Regions from separate parts of the Massilia forsythiae genome, predicted to be linked through region 2. Evidence: predicted binding sites of a transcription regulator. Region 2 holds the regulator's gene; the other holds the start of a gene.
What was found. The regulator FNR, encoded in region 2, switches genes on or off when oxygen is low (the NO sensors DNR and NnrR bind a similar motif). The targets are predictions, from matches to a motif close to TTGATNNNNATCAA.
Positions count from the first base shown of each region.

Region 1: a site for FNR is predicted at 2,296-2,309, ahead of HH212_RS16775 (hemerythrin domain-containing protein). Genes of this name have one in related genera too.

Region 1 is NZ_CP051685.1:3,895,350-3,901,361, reverse strand. Features, by position in the region: gene HH212_RS16780 (DUF349 domain-containing protein) at 1-1,432, opposite strand, end outside; gene HH212_RS16775 (hemerythrin domain-containing protein) at 1,540-2,130, opposite strand; gene HH212_RS16770 (hypothetical protein) at 2,400-2,705, shown strand; gene HH212_RS16765 (winged helix-turn-helix domain-containing protein) at 2,702-3,940, opposite strand; gene HH212_RS16760 (exonuclease SbcCD subunit D C-terminal domain-containing protein) at 4,066-5,433, shown strand; gene HH212_RS16755 (AAA family ATPase) at 5,430-6,012, shown strand, end outside.
Region 2 is NZ_CP051685.1:4,147,613-4,153,624, forward strand. Features, by position in the region: gene HH212_RS17640 (DUF885 domain-containing protein) at 1-453, shown strand, start outside; gene HH212_RS17645 (GNAT family N-acetyltransferase) at 524-1,015, shown strand; gene HH212_RS17650 (right-handed parallel beta-helix repeat-containing protein) at 1,187-2,569, shown strand; gene fnr (fumarate/nitrate reduction transcriptional regulator Fnr) at 2,580-3,365, opposite strand; gene HH212_RS17660 (hypothetical protein) at 3,454-3,720, shown strand; gene HH212_RS17665 (AI-2E family transporter) at 4,146-5,276, opposite strand; gene HH212_RS17670 (cytochrome ubiquinol oxidase subunit I) at 5,459-6,012, shown strand, end outside.

The DNA of each region.
Region 1 (6,012 bases), 250 kb from region 2:
GGCGGAAATGGGCCGCGGCCGGGGCGTAGGCGGCGCTGCAGGCGGCGTCGAAGCGCTCCCACAGGCTCTTTGGCGCGGCGCCGGACAGGCTGTCGAGCGCCTTCCAGCGCTCGCGCATGCTGCCGACCTTCTTGGCCAGCTCGCTCATCGGCAACTGCTGGGTCGTCAAGGCCTCGACGGCCTTGATCAATTCTTCGCGCGACACGTTGCCGCCCCAGCGCGCCCAGTCGGACAGGCGCTTGAATTCGCTGCGCACGTGCGCCAGGCGGTCGGACTGGGCCGGCGTCAGGCGCATGCCCTTGTCGCGCGCTTCCTTGAGCGCCTTGTCGAGTTCGGCGGCGGTGCCCAGAGAACCCTGCTGCAAGGCGGCTTCCATGGCATCCATGTTGTCGATGAAGTGCTGGTCGGCGCCCTTGTTGCGCGGCGCGCTTCCCGGCTCCCGGGTCCTGGGCGGGCTGGCTTCCTTCGGCTTGCGCGCTTCCGGTTGCGGCGCACTGGCCAGCAAGGCATCGAAGCGATCCTGCAATGCGCCGCCCTGGCCCTGCGACAAGGCCTGCGCCAGTTCCTGCGGCAGCGGCGGCAGCGCGCGCCATTCCTTGCGCAGCGCATCCGCGTCGAGTTCGGCGGCGGGCCGGGCCTGCCGGTCCTCGAGGAAGGCGGCGCGCGCCGCCAGCGCCGACTGGCCGGCTTCGATCGCATGCAGGCCGGCCTGCAGCTTCTGGTGCTCGACGCCGAACTCGGCCGCCAGGCCGCGCGGCAGCGAGGCGTGTTCCGGCGCCTGCAGCGCCTCGCCCTGCTCGCGCGCCAGCGCATCCAGGCGCTCGGCCAGCTCGGCGGCGCTCGGCGCGGCGTCCGGCTGGGCCGACCCGAGCCGGCGCAGCGCCGCCAGGCGGTCGATCATGGCGCGCTGCAGGCGCACCTGGTCTTCCAGGCGCCGGCCGAGGGCGGTGCGTACCTGGCCGAAGGCGTCGGCCAGTTCGGGCGCGGCGATGACCGCCCATTTGCGGTCCAGTTCGGCAACATGGTTGGGCGTCAGCAGTGCGTCCTCGAGCAGGGCCTGCGCCTGCGCCAGCGTGGCCTCGGCGCGCCGGTGCTCGGACTCGCGATGGCGGTGCGCATCCAGGCGCGCCTGCATCAGCTTGGCGACACGGCGGTCGGTATTGCGCATCGCCGCATGCACGCGTTCGAGGGCGTCGGGACTATGGACGGACTCGGCGGCCGTGAGCCGCAGTTCGGAAAATTCGCATTGGAGAATGAATTCCACCGCGGCCGCTTCGTCGCCCCGGACCAGGGCCAGGCGCTCGGCCTGGAGCGCGCGCGGCGCGGTGGAGGCGGCCGGCCGGGAGGCGGACGGCTCTGGCTGCGCGCCCTGTCCGGCCGGCTTGTCGCCGGACTTGTTGTCGCCCGACCGCTTGAATAGGAACTCGAACATGATGAAATCGCACTTCCAAAATCGCCATCATAGCAAAGAACCCTGATGGCTTCGCGCCGCGGGGGCGGCGCGTGCAGGCATGGCCGTGTTCGAGCGTCGACGCCGCTTCAATGCAGGGCCGACAGCGCGGCGTGGCGGCGGCCGCCCTCGGCTGCAACCGGATCGCGTGCGAGCCGCCCGCCGCGCGGCGTCCCGCGCCGCTCGCGCGCATGGGCGTCGTGCGCCAGCATCTGGTTGGCGATCGCGAACCAGGCATCGCCGCCCACCGCGCTGCGCGCCAGCGGAAACAGTTCGTGCTCCTCGCGCTCCAGGCGCCGCCGCAGGGCCGCGACGCAACGCTCGACGGCGCCGCAGAACTGCACGCGCGGCACCGCGCGCTCGGCCGCGCCGATGCAGGCTTCGGCCGCGTCCAGCGCCTGCCAGGCGGCGCGGCTGAGCTCCTCGAGATCCTGCAGCAGCCCGTCGGCGACGGCGGTGTGGCGGCGCAGGGCCGGCACCAGGAACTTGTCCAGCTTGCGCCAGTGGCAGCTGTCGTAGGCCTGGCGCAGGCCGGCGCACAACTGCGCCGCGCGGCCGGTGGCCAGGGTGTGGAGATCGCCCGGCAGGACATGCAATTCTTGCAGCAGCGAGTGCAGCGCCGCGCGAACCTTGTTTTGTTCGACGGATAGGGCAACGAGGGTGTAAGTCGACGTCAGCATTCGGTCTCCGCTCGATGTTTTTGCCCAAACGAATTCCCGCCGGACGGTGGGGCCAGCCTGGAAGCCTGGATGGGAAACGTTGGTGTTGAACAAGCCCAAAAGAATGGTTTTATTGTCATCGGGCCTGAAGGAATACCAAGTGTAAGTTGCTTGCCCATCCGGCATTTGATCTAGCTCAAACCGGGAACCCAGCAAGCCACTTGGGCCGGCTTGCCGATCGCTCATCGGTAAAGGTGTTGCCAATCCGCCGCGCCGGCTAAAATAAGGGCATGCCAAGCAAGCTTCCCATCTTCCCCGGCCCGCGCACCGCACGCGGCGCCGTACTCGCGATCCTCCTGTCCAATGCCGACCAGGCCGGCGCCGAACCACTGCGCGGCCGCGTCACGCTGGCCGCCATCGTGCGTACCCTGAAACGCAAGTACCACTGGCCGATCGAGACCACCAGCTTTCCCTCCAACGCGCCCGACGGCCGCGCCACCTGGGCCACCGTGTACAGCCTGCCGGCCGAGGTCATCGCCGCGGCCATGGATGGGCGCGGGCGCGACTGGCTGCGCAGCAGCACCGGCGATCGTTAACACGCGCGCGGCGGCGCCAGCGCCGCCAATGCCGCCCGCAGCGGCCCGGCGAAGGCTTCCGGCTCGGCCTGCACCAGGGTCACCTGCGAACAAGCGTGCCAGCGTGCGCAGCGCAGGAAGGCGCTGGCCAGGTCGCCGGCCAGGCGGCCGCCGGTGCGCACGCCCGGCTCCAGCGCCAGCGCCTTCAGCTCGAACACGCCCTGCTTGCGGTGCGCCTTGGCGTCGACCCGCCCCACCAGCGCGCCGCGGCGCAACAACGGCAGCGTGAAATAACCGTGGCGGCGCTTGTGCGCCGGCGTGTAGCACTCCAGCCGGTAGTCGAAGCCGAACAGCTCGGCCGCGCGGCGCCGGTCCCAGACGATCGGGTCGAACGGCGACAGCGGACTGGTGACGGACGGCGTCAAGGCGCCGGCGGCGGCGCGTTCCAGCAGCGGGGCATGGTCCGGATGCACGAACAGCGCATCGCGCCAGCCTTCGACCCGGACACGCAGCAGCAGGCCGGCATCGGCCAGCGCGTGCGCATCGGTGTGCGGCGGCCGGGTGCGGTGGTAGTCCGCAATCCAGGCCGCCCTGGCCACGCCCAGCGCCTTGACCGCCTGCAGGACCAGGGCGCGCCGGGCGGCGTCCAGCGACGGCATATCGGCGTCGTCCCAGCCCGGCAGCACGCGTTCGGCCAGGTCGTACACACGCTGGAACTGCTGCCGGCGCGCGATCATCAGCCGGCCGGTCGTGAACAGCACCTCGAGCGCGCGCTTCTGCGGCTTCCATTGCCACCAGCCGCCGGCCTTGCCATCTTCGCGCACGAAATCCGCCGAGCGCACCGGGCCATGGGTACGAATGTGCTCCAATACGCGCTCGACCTCGTCCGGGTGCTCGCGCATCCAGGCGCCCGCGTATTTCCAGCCGAGCGAGCCGGGATCGATCATGCGGTGCCGGTACAGCCCGTAATCCTCGACCGGGATGAAGCAGGCTTCGTGCGCCCAGTACTCGAACAGCCGGCCCTGCTCCAGCAGCGCGTCCAGCCAGCACGGATCGTAGTCGCCCAGGCGGCTCCACAGCACCAGGTAAGGACTGCGCGCCACCACGCTGATGGTGTCGATCTGCAGCACGCCCATGCGGCGGATCGCGGCCAGCACGTCGCCAGGGGTGGCGCGGGCGCGGCGCGCCTGCAGCATGCCCTGGGCCGCCAGGTGCAGGGCGCGCGCGGCGCCGATGGAAAGGATCGGTTCGCTCATGGGACGATTGTAGTGGGCCCGGCGAAACGCCATCGCCCCGCACACCGCCGCCCCGGTCTGCGCTATAGTGGACGCCCTGGCTCATCCACCGCGCCGGCCCGGCGCATCTCCTGCTCATCGATCCCATGCGGCTGCTGCACACCTCCGACTGGCACCTCGGCCAGACCCTGCACAATTTCGACCGGACCTGGGAGCACCAGCGCTTTCTCGACTGGCTGCTCGACACCATCGTGGCCGAGGAGATCGACGCGCTGCTGATCGCCGGCGACATCTTCGACAACGCCAACCCGTCGGCGGCCTCGCAGCGCCAGCTGTACCGCTTCCTGCAGCAGGCGCGCGCCCGCTCGCCGCAGCTCGACATCGTCGTCATCGCCGGCAACCACGACTCGGCCGGGCGCCTGGAAGCGCCGGGACCGTTGCTGGAAGCGCACGGCACGCGCGTGGTCGGCCACGTGACGCGCGGCGCGGATGGCGCGATCGACCTGGAACGCTTCCTGGTGCCGCTGACCGACAAGGCGGGCGCAATCGCGGCCTGGTGCGTGGCGATCCCGTTCCTGCGTCCGGGCGACGTGCCGCGCGTGCCGGCGCCTGGCGCACCTGCCGATACCGGCGCGGCAACCGATATGGACGGGGCGGCCGGCGACGGCGCGGCGGGCGGCCAGGCCGCGGCGGACGAATCGGGCGCCGGCGGCGTCCACGACGCCTACCTGCAGGGCATCGCCCTGCTCTACCGGCAAGCCTATGCGCTGGCGCGCGCCCGCTGCACCGCGGGCCAGGCGATCGTCGCCATGGGCCACTGCCACATGGTCGGCGGCGATGCCTCGCCCGATTCCGAGCGCCGCATCGTGATCGGCGGCACCGAGGCGCTGCCGGCGTCGATGTTCGATCCGTCGATCGCCTACGCCGCCCTCGGCCACCTGCACCTGGCCCAGCGCGTCGGCAAACAGGAGCACCTGCGCTACAGCGGCAGTCCGCTGCCGCTGTCGTTCGCCGAGGTCGGCTACCAGCACCAGGTGCTGCGCATCGACCTGGAAGACGGCGCCGCGCGCGCCATCGTGCCGCTGCCGGTGCCGCGCGCGGTGGCGCTGCTGCGCGTGCCGGCCAGGCCGGCCCCGCTGAAGGAAGCGCTCGCCGAACTGGTGAGCCTGGACCTGCCCGACCTGCCCGAGCACGCCCGCCCCTACCTCGAAGTGCGGGTGCTGCTGGACGGTCCGGAACCGGGCCTGCGCGCCCAGGTCGAAGCGGCCATCGCCGACAAGCCGGTGCGCCTGGCCAAGATCGAGCCGAGCCGGCGCGCCGTGGCCGCGGACGAGGCCGATGCCGCCCTCACGCTCGACCAGCTGGCGCAGCTGCAGCCGGACGACATCTTCCGCCGCCTGTGGCGCCAGCGCTTCGGCGACGAGGCGCCGGACGACCAGCTGTCTGCCTTTGCCGAACTGATGCTGCCGCAGGATGGCGATGCCGCCGCGGCGGGTGCGAAAGGCCGCAAATGAAGATCCTGCGCATCGGCGGCAAGAACCTGGCCTCGCTGGCCGGCGAGTTCGAGGTCGATTTCGAAAGCGAGCCGCTGGCGTCGAGCGGCCTGTTCGCCATCAGCGGCCCGACCGGCGCCGGCAAGAGCACGCTGCTCGACGCCCTCTGCCTGGCCCTGTACGACGCCACGCCGCGCCTGCTGAAGGGACCGCGCGCCGGCAACCTGCTGCCGGACGTCGGCACCGACCTGCTGTCGGTGCAGGACCGGCGCACGCTGCTGCGGCGCGGCGCCGCCGAAGCCCACGCCGAGGTCGACTTCGTGGGCAACGACGGCGGCCGCTACCGCGCGCGCTGGAGCGTGCGCCGTTCGCGCAACCGCGCCGGCGGCGCGCTGCAGCCGTCCGGCATGAGCCTGCAGCGGCTGCCGGAACTGGCGGCGCTGGGCGGCACCAAGACCGAGGTGCTGGCCGAGATCGAAGGCCGCATCGGACTCTCGTTCGAGCAGTTCACGCGCTCGGTGCTGCTGGCGCAGAACGAATTCTCGGCCTTTTTGCGCACCGACGAGAACGAGCGCGGCGAGCTGCTGGAGACGCTCACCG
Region 2 (6,012 bases):
CTGCCGAAGTTCCGCGCCCAGCGCATCTTCGGCGGCGGCAGCGCCCACAGCGAAGGCTGGGCGCTGTATGCCGAGCGTCTGGCGGTGGAACAGAACTGGTACGCGGGCGACGTGCCCGGTTTGCTGGGCGCGCTCGGCTCCGAACTGTTCCGCGCGCGCCGCCTGGTGGTCGACACCGGCCTGCACACCAAGGGCTGGACCCGCCAGCAAGCGATCGACTATGGCATCGGCGCGCAGGAGGTCGAGCGCTACGTGGCCTGGCCGGGGCAGGCCAACGCCTACATGATCGGCATGCTGCGCATCGTCGACCTGCGCGCGAAAGCACAGCGCGAACTGGGCGACAGGTTCTCGCTGCCGGCCTTCCACGACGTGGTGCTGCGCAACGGTTCGGTGCCGCTGGATGTGCTGGGGGAAGTCGTCGACCGCTGGATCGCGGTGCAGAAGAGGTCGTAAGCTGGCAGGGTGCCGGCTGCCGCCGACGCGGCGGCGCTGCATGTCATGCAAACCGTTGCGGGAGATTGTCATGCTCAGCCAGCGCACCGCGACCGGCGCCGATCTCGATGCCTTGTGGGACCTGCGCACGCGCGCGGTCCGCATCAGTTGCGCCACGCACTATCCGTCCGCCGTGATCGCCGCCTGGAGCGCGGCGTCGCCGCCGCCGAGCCTGGCGCAATTGACGCTTGCCGGCAGCGTGCTGCTGATGCGGCGCGGCGAGCGCCTGGCCGGCTTCGGCGCGCTCGACCTGGAGACCGGCGAAGTCGATGCCTTGTTCGTCGACCCCGACTGCCAGGGCGGCGGCATCGGCCGCGCCCTGCTGGACGCGCTGGAAGCGATGGCGCGCGAGGCCGGCCTGGCGCGTCTGTTCCTGTCGGCGTCGTTGAACGGGACGCCTTTCTATCGCCGCGCCGGATTTACGGCCTTGCGCGAGCAATGGCACGAGCACCATAGCGGAATCGTCATCAGATGTGTGCTGATGGAAAAAGATTTAATGATTCGTATAAAGCCTGTTATCTGAAAATGACAATAAGAATTCCCGATAATAAATAAACATGCATAATTGATCATTGGGTCATTTTGAATGCTTACATGTGGTTACATCTGTTTAGATTAAATTACTTTAGATTGATAAATACATTTTCCAGTGAAACTGTTATTTACTCTATTTAATAGTCTATTCAATCACACAATGCCCATCTCGAATCTGCGTGTCCTGAGTGCCATTCTGGCATCTTCCTTCGCCTTGCCATCCTTTGCGAGCACCCTGTCTGTCGGACCCGGCAAGACCTATGCCGCACCATGCGCCGCCATTGCCCGCGCCGCGGCGGGCGATACCATCGAAATCGCCGGCGGCATGACGTATTCCGGCGATGTCTGCGCCATCGGCAAGAACAACCTGACGATTCGCGGCGTCAACGGCCGCGCACGCATCGACGCCGCGGGTGCCAACGCCCAGGGCAAGGGCACCTGGGTCGTCATCGGAAACAATGTGGTTATCGAAAACGTCGAGATGTTCGGCGCCAAGGTGCCGGACCAGAATGGCGCCGCGCTGCGCCTGGAAGGCACCAATTTCACCCTGCGCGGCAGCTTCATTCACGATAATGAAAACGGCATCCTGGCCGGTGCGAATACCGCCAGCAATATTCTCATCGAGACCACGGACTTCGGCCATAACGGTAATGGCACCGGTTATACGCATAATGTCTATATCGGCAATGTGGCAAGCCTGACATTCCGCGCCAATTATTCGCACGATGCGAATGGCGGCCATGACCTGAAATCGCGCGCGATCCTGAATACCATCGTCTACAACCGCTTTTCCAGTACGCCCGACGGTCAGACCGGCACCACGGCCAGCGGCAAGCCATCCTATGAAATCGACTTGCCGAATGCGGGCACGTCGTACGTCATCGGCAACGTGATCGAGCAACCGGCCGGCAGCGCCAATCAAACCATGCTCGCCTACGGCGAGGAGGGCGTCACGAATCCGGGCCAGGACCTGTATGTGGTCAACAACACCTTCCTGAACGACGACACGTCCGGCGGTACCTTCGTCATGCCCGGTTCCGGCGTGACCAAGCCGGTGCTGCTGCAAAACAACATCTTTGCAGGCATCGGCACGATGAGCAGCCAATCCGGTTCGCTGGACCGGACCAACTACCGCTCCATCGCCCCCGGGTTCGTCAACCGCATCGCCTACGACCTGCACCCGATCGCCAGCGCGCTGATCGTCGACGCCGGCTCCGCCCCCGGCTTGTCGGCCAGCGGCTTCGCCCTGGCGCCGACGGCGCAGTACGTGCACGCCGCTTCCAGCGAAACGCGCACGGTGTCGGGCAGCATCGATATCGGCGCCTATGAAGCGGTCGCGGCCGTGACCACCACGCCGACTGTGACCTGGACCACCTGCGCCAGCGAAAACGGCGTCTGCCGCTTCTCCGGCACGACGCAGGTGCGCTACGGCGCCAACAACGCGTACGTCACGAAGACCGCGACCGGTTCCATCGCCTGCAACAATGCGACCTTCGGCGATCCGGCGCCGAACGTGGTGAAGTCGTGCCAGTACGCGCGCTAGGCCCTAAACCCTAGGCCATCGGACTGCATTGCTCGGTGCCGGCCGCCATCGCCTTCAGGCGCGCCGGTTCCAGCAAGGTGACTTCGCGCTTGTCCACCTGTAGCAGTCCCATCTTCCTGAAGCGCGACAGCAGCCGGCTGATGCTCTCGATGGTCAGCCCGAGGTAATTGCCGATGTCCTCGCGCGACATCCGCAATTGAAAGCGGGTCGCCGAATAGCCGCGCGTGGCGTAGCGCGCCCCCAGGTTCACCAGGAACACGGCGAAGCGCTGCTCGGCGCGCATGTTCCCGAGCAAGAGCATCACGTTCTGCTCGCGCGTGATTTCCTGGCTCATCATGCGGTGGAAGTGGCGCAGCAGGGCCGGCACCTGGCCGAACATCTCTTCCAGGTTGGCGAACGGGATCTCGCAGACTTCGCTGTCTTCCAGCGCCACCGCGTCGCAATGGTGGCGGTCGCCGCTGATGGCGTCCATGCCCAGCAGCTCGCCGGCCATCTGGAAGCCGGTGATCTGCGCCTCGCCGGCGGCGTTGATCTGGTAGGTCTTGAAGTGGCCGAAACGCACCGCGTACAGGCTGCGGAACGGGTCGCCTGCCTTGTACAGATGTTCGTCGCGCGCCAGCCGGCGACGGCGGCCGATGATCTTGTCGAGGCGGTCGATGTCGGCGTCTTCCAGGCCCATGGGCAGGCACAGCTGGTGCATGCTGCAGTTGGCGCAACTGACCTTCAGCGCACCGACATTCAACGGCGTGTCCGTCTGGACGGGCGAGCGTTCGGCAGGGGAGGCGGCGTGGGTCATGGCGGGCGCTCGGTGGACGTTGGGGGAGCTCGAGGAGCGTAAACACCGGGAATTATAGCTTTCCAGAACCGGTGATGAGCGAACAGCCATGTACAGCCTGGTGGATGCTTGCCACAAATACCAGCTGCTGTGGTATTTCTCCCGCTTTTTGCCACGTCATCGAGTTGCATTCGATAGAACGCGCTTGACGAATTTTTCTTGTTGCTCAGATGGTAACAGTTTTTATACTGAATTTATTTCGATGTCTGCTATGACCCTAAACAGACCTTCACCAATTGGAGCGGAAACGCCCCTGCGGCAATTATTGCAAGAGCATGGAGATAAGCTAGATGCACGTTACAAGCAACGTAAGTGAATCAGTTGCGAAAACCGCACTTGCTACGGTAGACCATCCCTTGCATGCTGAAGTAATCGGCTGGGCAAACTGCGCGAGTGACGTTTTCACACAACCGAAGAGCTTCGTTGATCGCGCGCGCTTTTCCGATCAAGACAGAAGTTTCCTGCACCAGGCTCTGGATGGAGTGCCAACGGTTCTAGTAGTGGCCTATTGGACGTCACCGGACAAGTCCGAGCCGATGTCAGGTTGCGGGAAACTATATTCCTTCCTTCTTCATCCTGAGACCTTCGCAGTTATTCAAACTGACATCAGCAAATGGCGCTCATGATTTATCGGGTAAGTATCGCCAAGATTGAAATGGCCACGGTCTGCTTCGGGGCAACTCCAGCCGTCCTGACGCACATTTCTGTAATCCTCCCGATCATGCTGCCTGACGCAGTCATCTAACCCTTTCGTTCGACAACCCGCGTCTCAGCCGGCATCGCGTGCTGCTCCCCGACGTCCACCGATGTGCTTCCCGGTCCAAGCCCCCTGGCCGACGCGCGGTGCGCCGCCCACGCATGTCCGACGATGATCTTGACCGCCGCCATCAAGGGCACCGACAGGAAAATCCCGGCGACGCCGCCGATCTCATCCCCGACCAGCAAACCGACGATGACCAGCAGCGGCGAGACCTCGACGCCCTCGCTCATCAGGTAGGGATTCAGCACGTAATCCTGGAACACGCGGTAGCCGACGATGAAGCCGGACAGCAACAGCAGACTGTCGAAGCCGGTCACCGCCGCGATGGCGACGCTGCCGACCAGCGCGACGAGCGGTCCCACGAAGGGGATGAATTCCAGCACCGCCGCCACGGCGGCGAGCACCAGTGCATACGACACGCCCATCAGGGAAAAGGCAGTGCCGTAGGCCACCAGGGTCGACAGCGACAGCAGCAGCAGCGCGCGCACGTATTTCGACAGCGTGAAGCTGAGGTCGTTGGTGATCTTGCCCCACAGCGCCGCATACCGCGGCGTCATCCAGCCCAGGACCGTCGTGCGCATGCCCGGTCCTTCCTTGATCAGCAGGAAGCTCAGGATCGGCACCAGCACCAGATAGATCAGGTTGCTGGCCGCGTACAGCACGGTGGTGCCGACGCGCTTGGCGATCGGCACCACCGTGCCCGAGCCTTCCTGGAACTGTTCCTGCAAAAAGCCGATGATCCGGGGGCGAAACGATTCCAGGAAGCGCGGCAACGGGACCTTGTTGAGTGCATTCGGGTCTTTCACCAGTTCGGGAATCTTCTGGCCGAGGTGGGTGGCTTGGTCGACGATGCGCGGACCGAGCAGGGCGCTGGCGATGGCGATCACGCTGATGACGATGGCGAACCCCAGGGCGATCGACACGGTCTGCGGCACTTTTTTCGGCAGCGTGCGTTCCAGCAGGCCGATCAGCGGATACATCAGGTAGCTGAAAAAGACCGCGAACACGACCACCAGCAGGGTACCGCGCGCGACGTACGCGGCATACATCAGCAACAACATGAACGACGCGGTCCACACCACACGGGCGGTGCGCAAGTCGAGACCAAGCATGACGACTCCAGGAAATAGATGGGCAAAGGCCGTGCGGCCTTTTGTCAGGTTTGCAAGCTTACCCGGAATCGGGATGGGCCGGGTGTCGGGGAGAGTGCCGGCATGCCGGCCATGCAAGCGTGCGTGGCTCGTCCGCCGCGCGATCCATGCTAGATTCCGCACTCCACCACCACGGAGAGAGCATGTTCGGCTTGGAAGCTTTGGACCTGGCGCGCATCCAGTTCGCATTCACGATGTCGTTCCACATCCTGTTCCCGGCCATCACCATCGGCCTGGCCAGCTACCTGGCCGTGCTCGAACTGTGCTGGCTCAAGACCAGGCGCCAGGTGTTCGTCGACCTGTACCACTTCTGGCTGCGCATCTTCGCGGTCAACTTCGGCATGGGCGTGGTGTCGGGCATCGTCATGGCCTACCAGTTCGGCACCAACTGGAGTTTTTTTTCCGAATACGCCGGCAGCATCACCGGGCCGCTGCTGGCCTACGAGGTATTGACCGCGTTCTTCCTGGAAGCCGGTTTCCTCGGCGTGATGCTGTTCGGCTGGACCAAGGTCGGCCCCGGCCTGCACTTCCTGGCCACCTGCATGGTGGCGCTCGGCACGCTGATCTCGACCACCTGGATCCTCGGCGCCAACAGCTGGATGCAGACGCCGCAGGGCTACGCCATCGAGGCCGGGCGCATGGTGCCGGTGGACTGGCTGGCCATCGTCTTCAACCCGTCGTTCCCGTACCGCCTGGC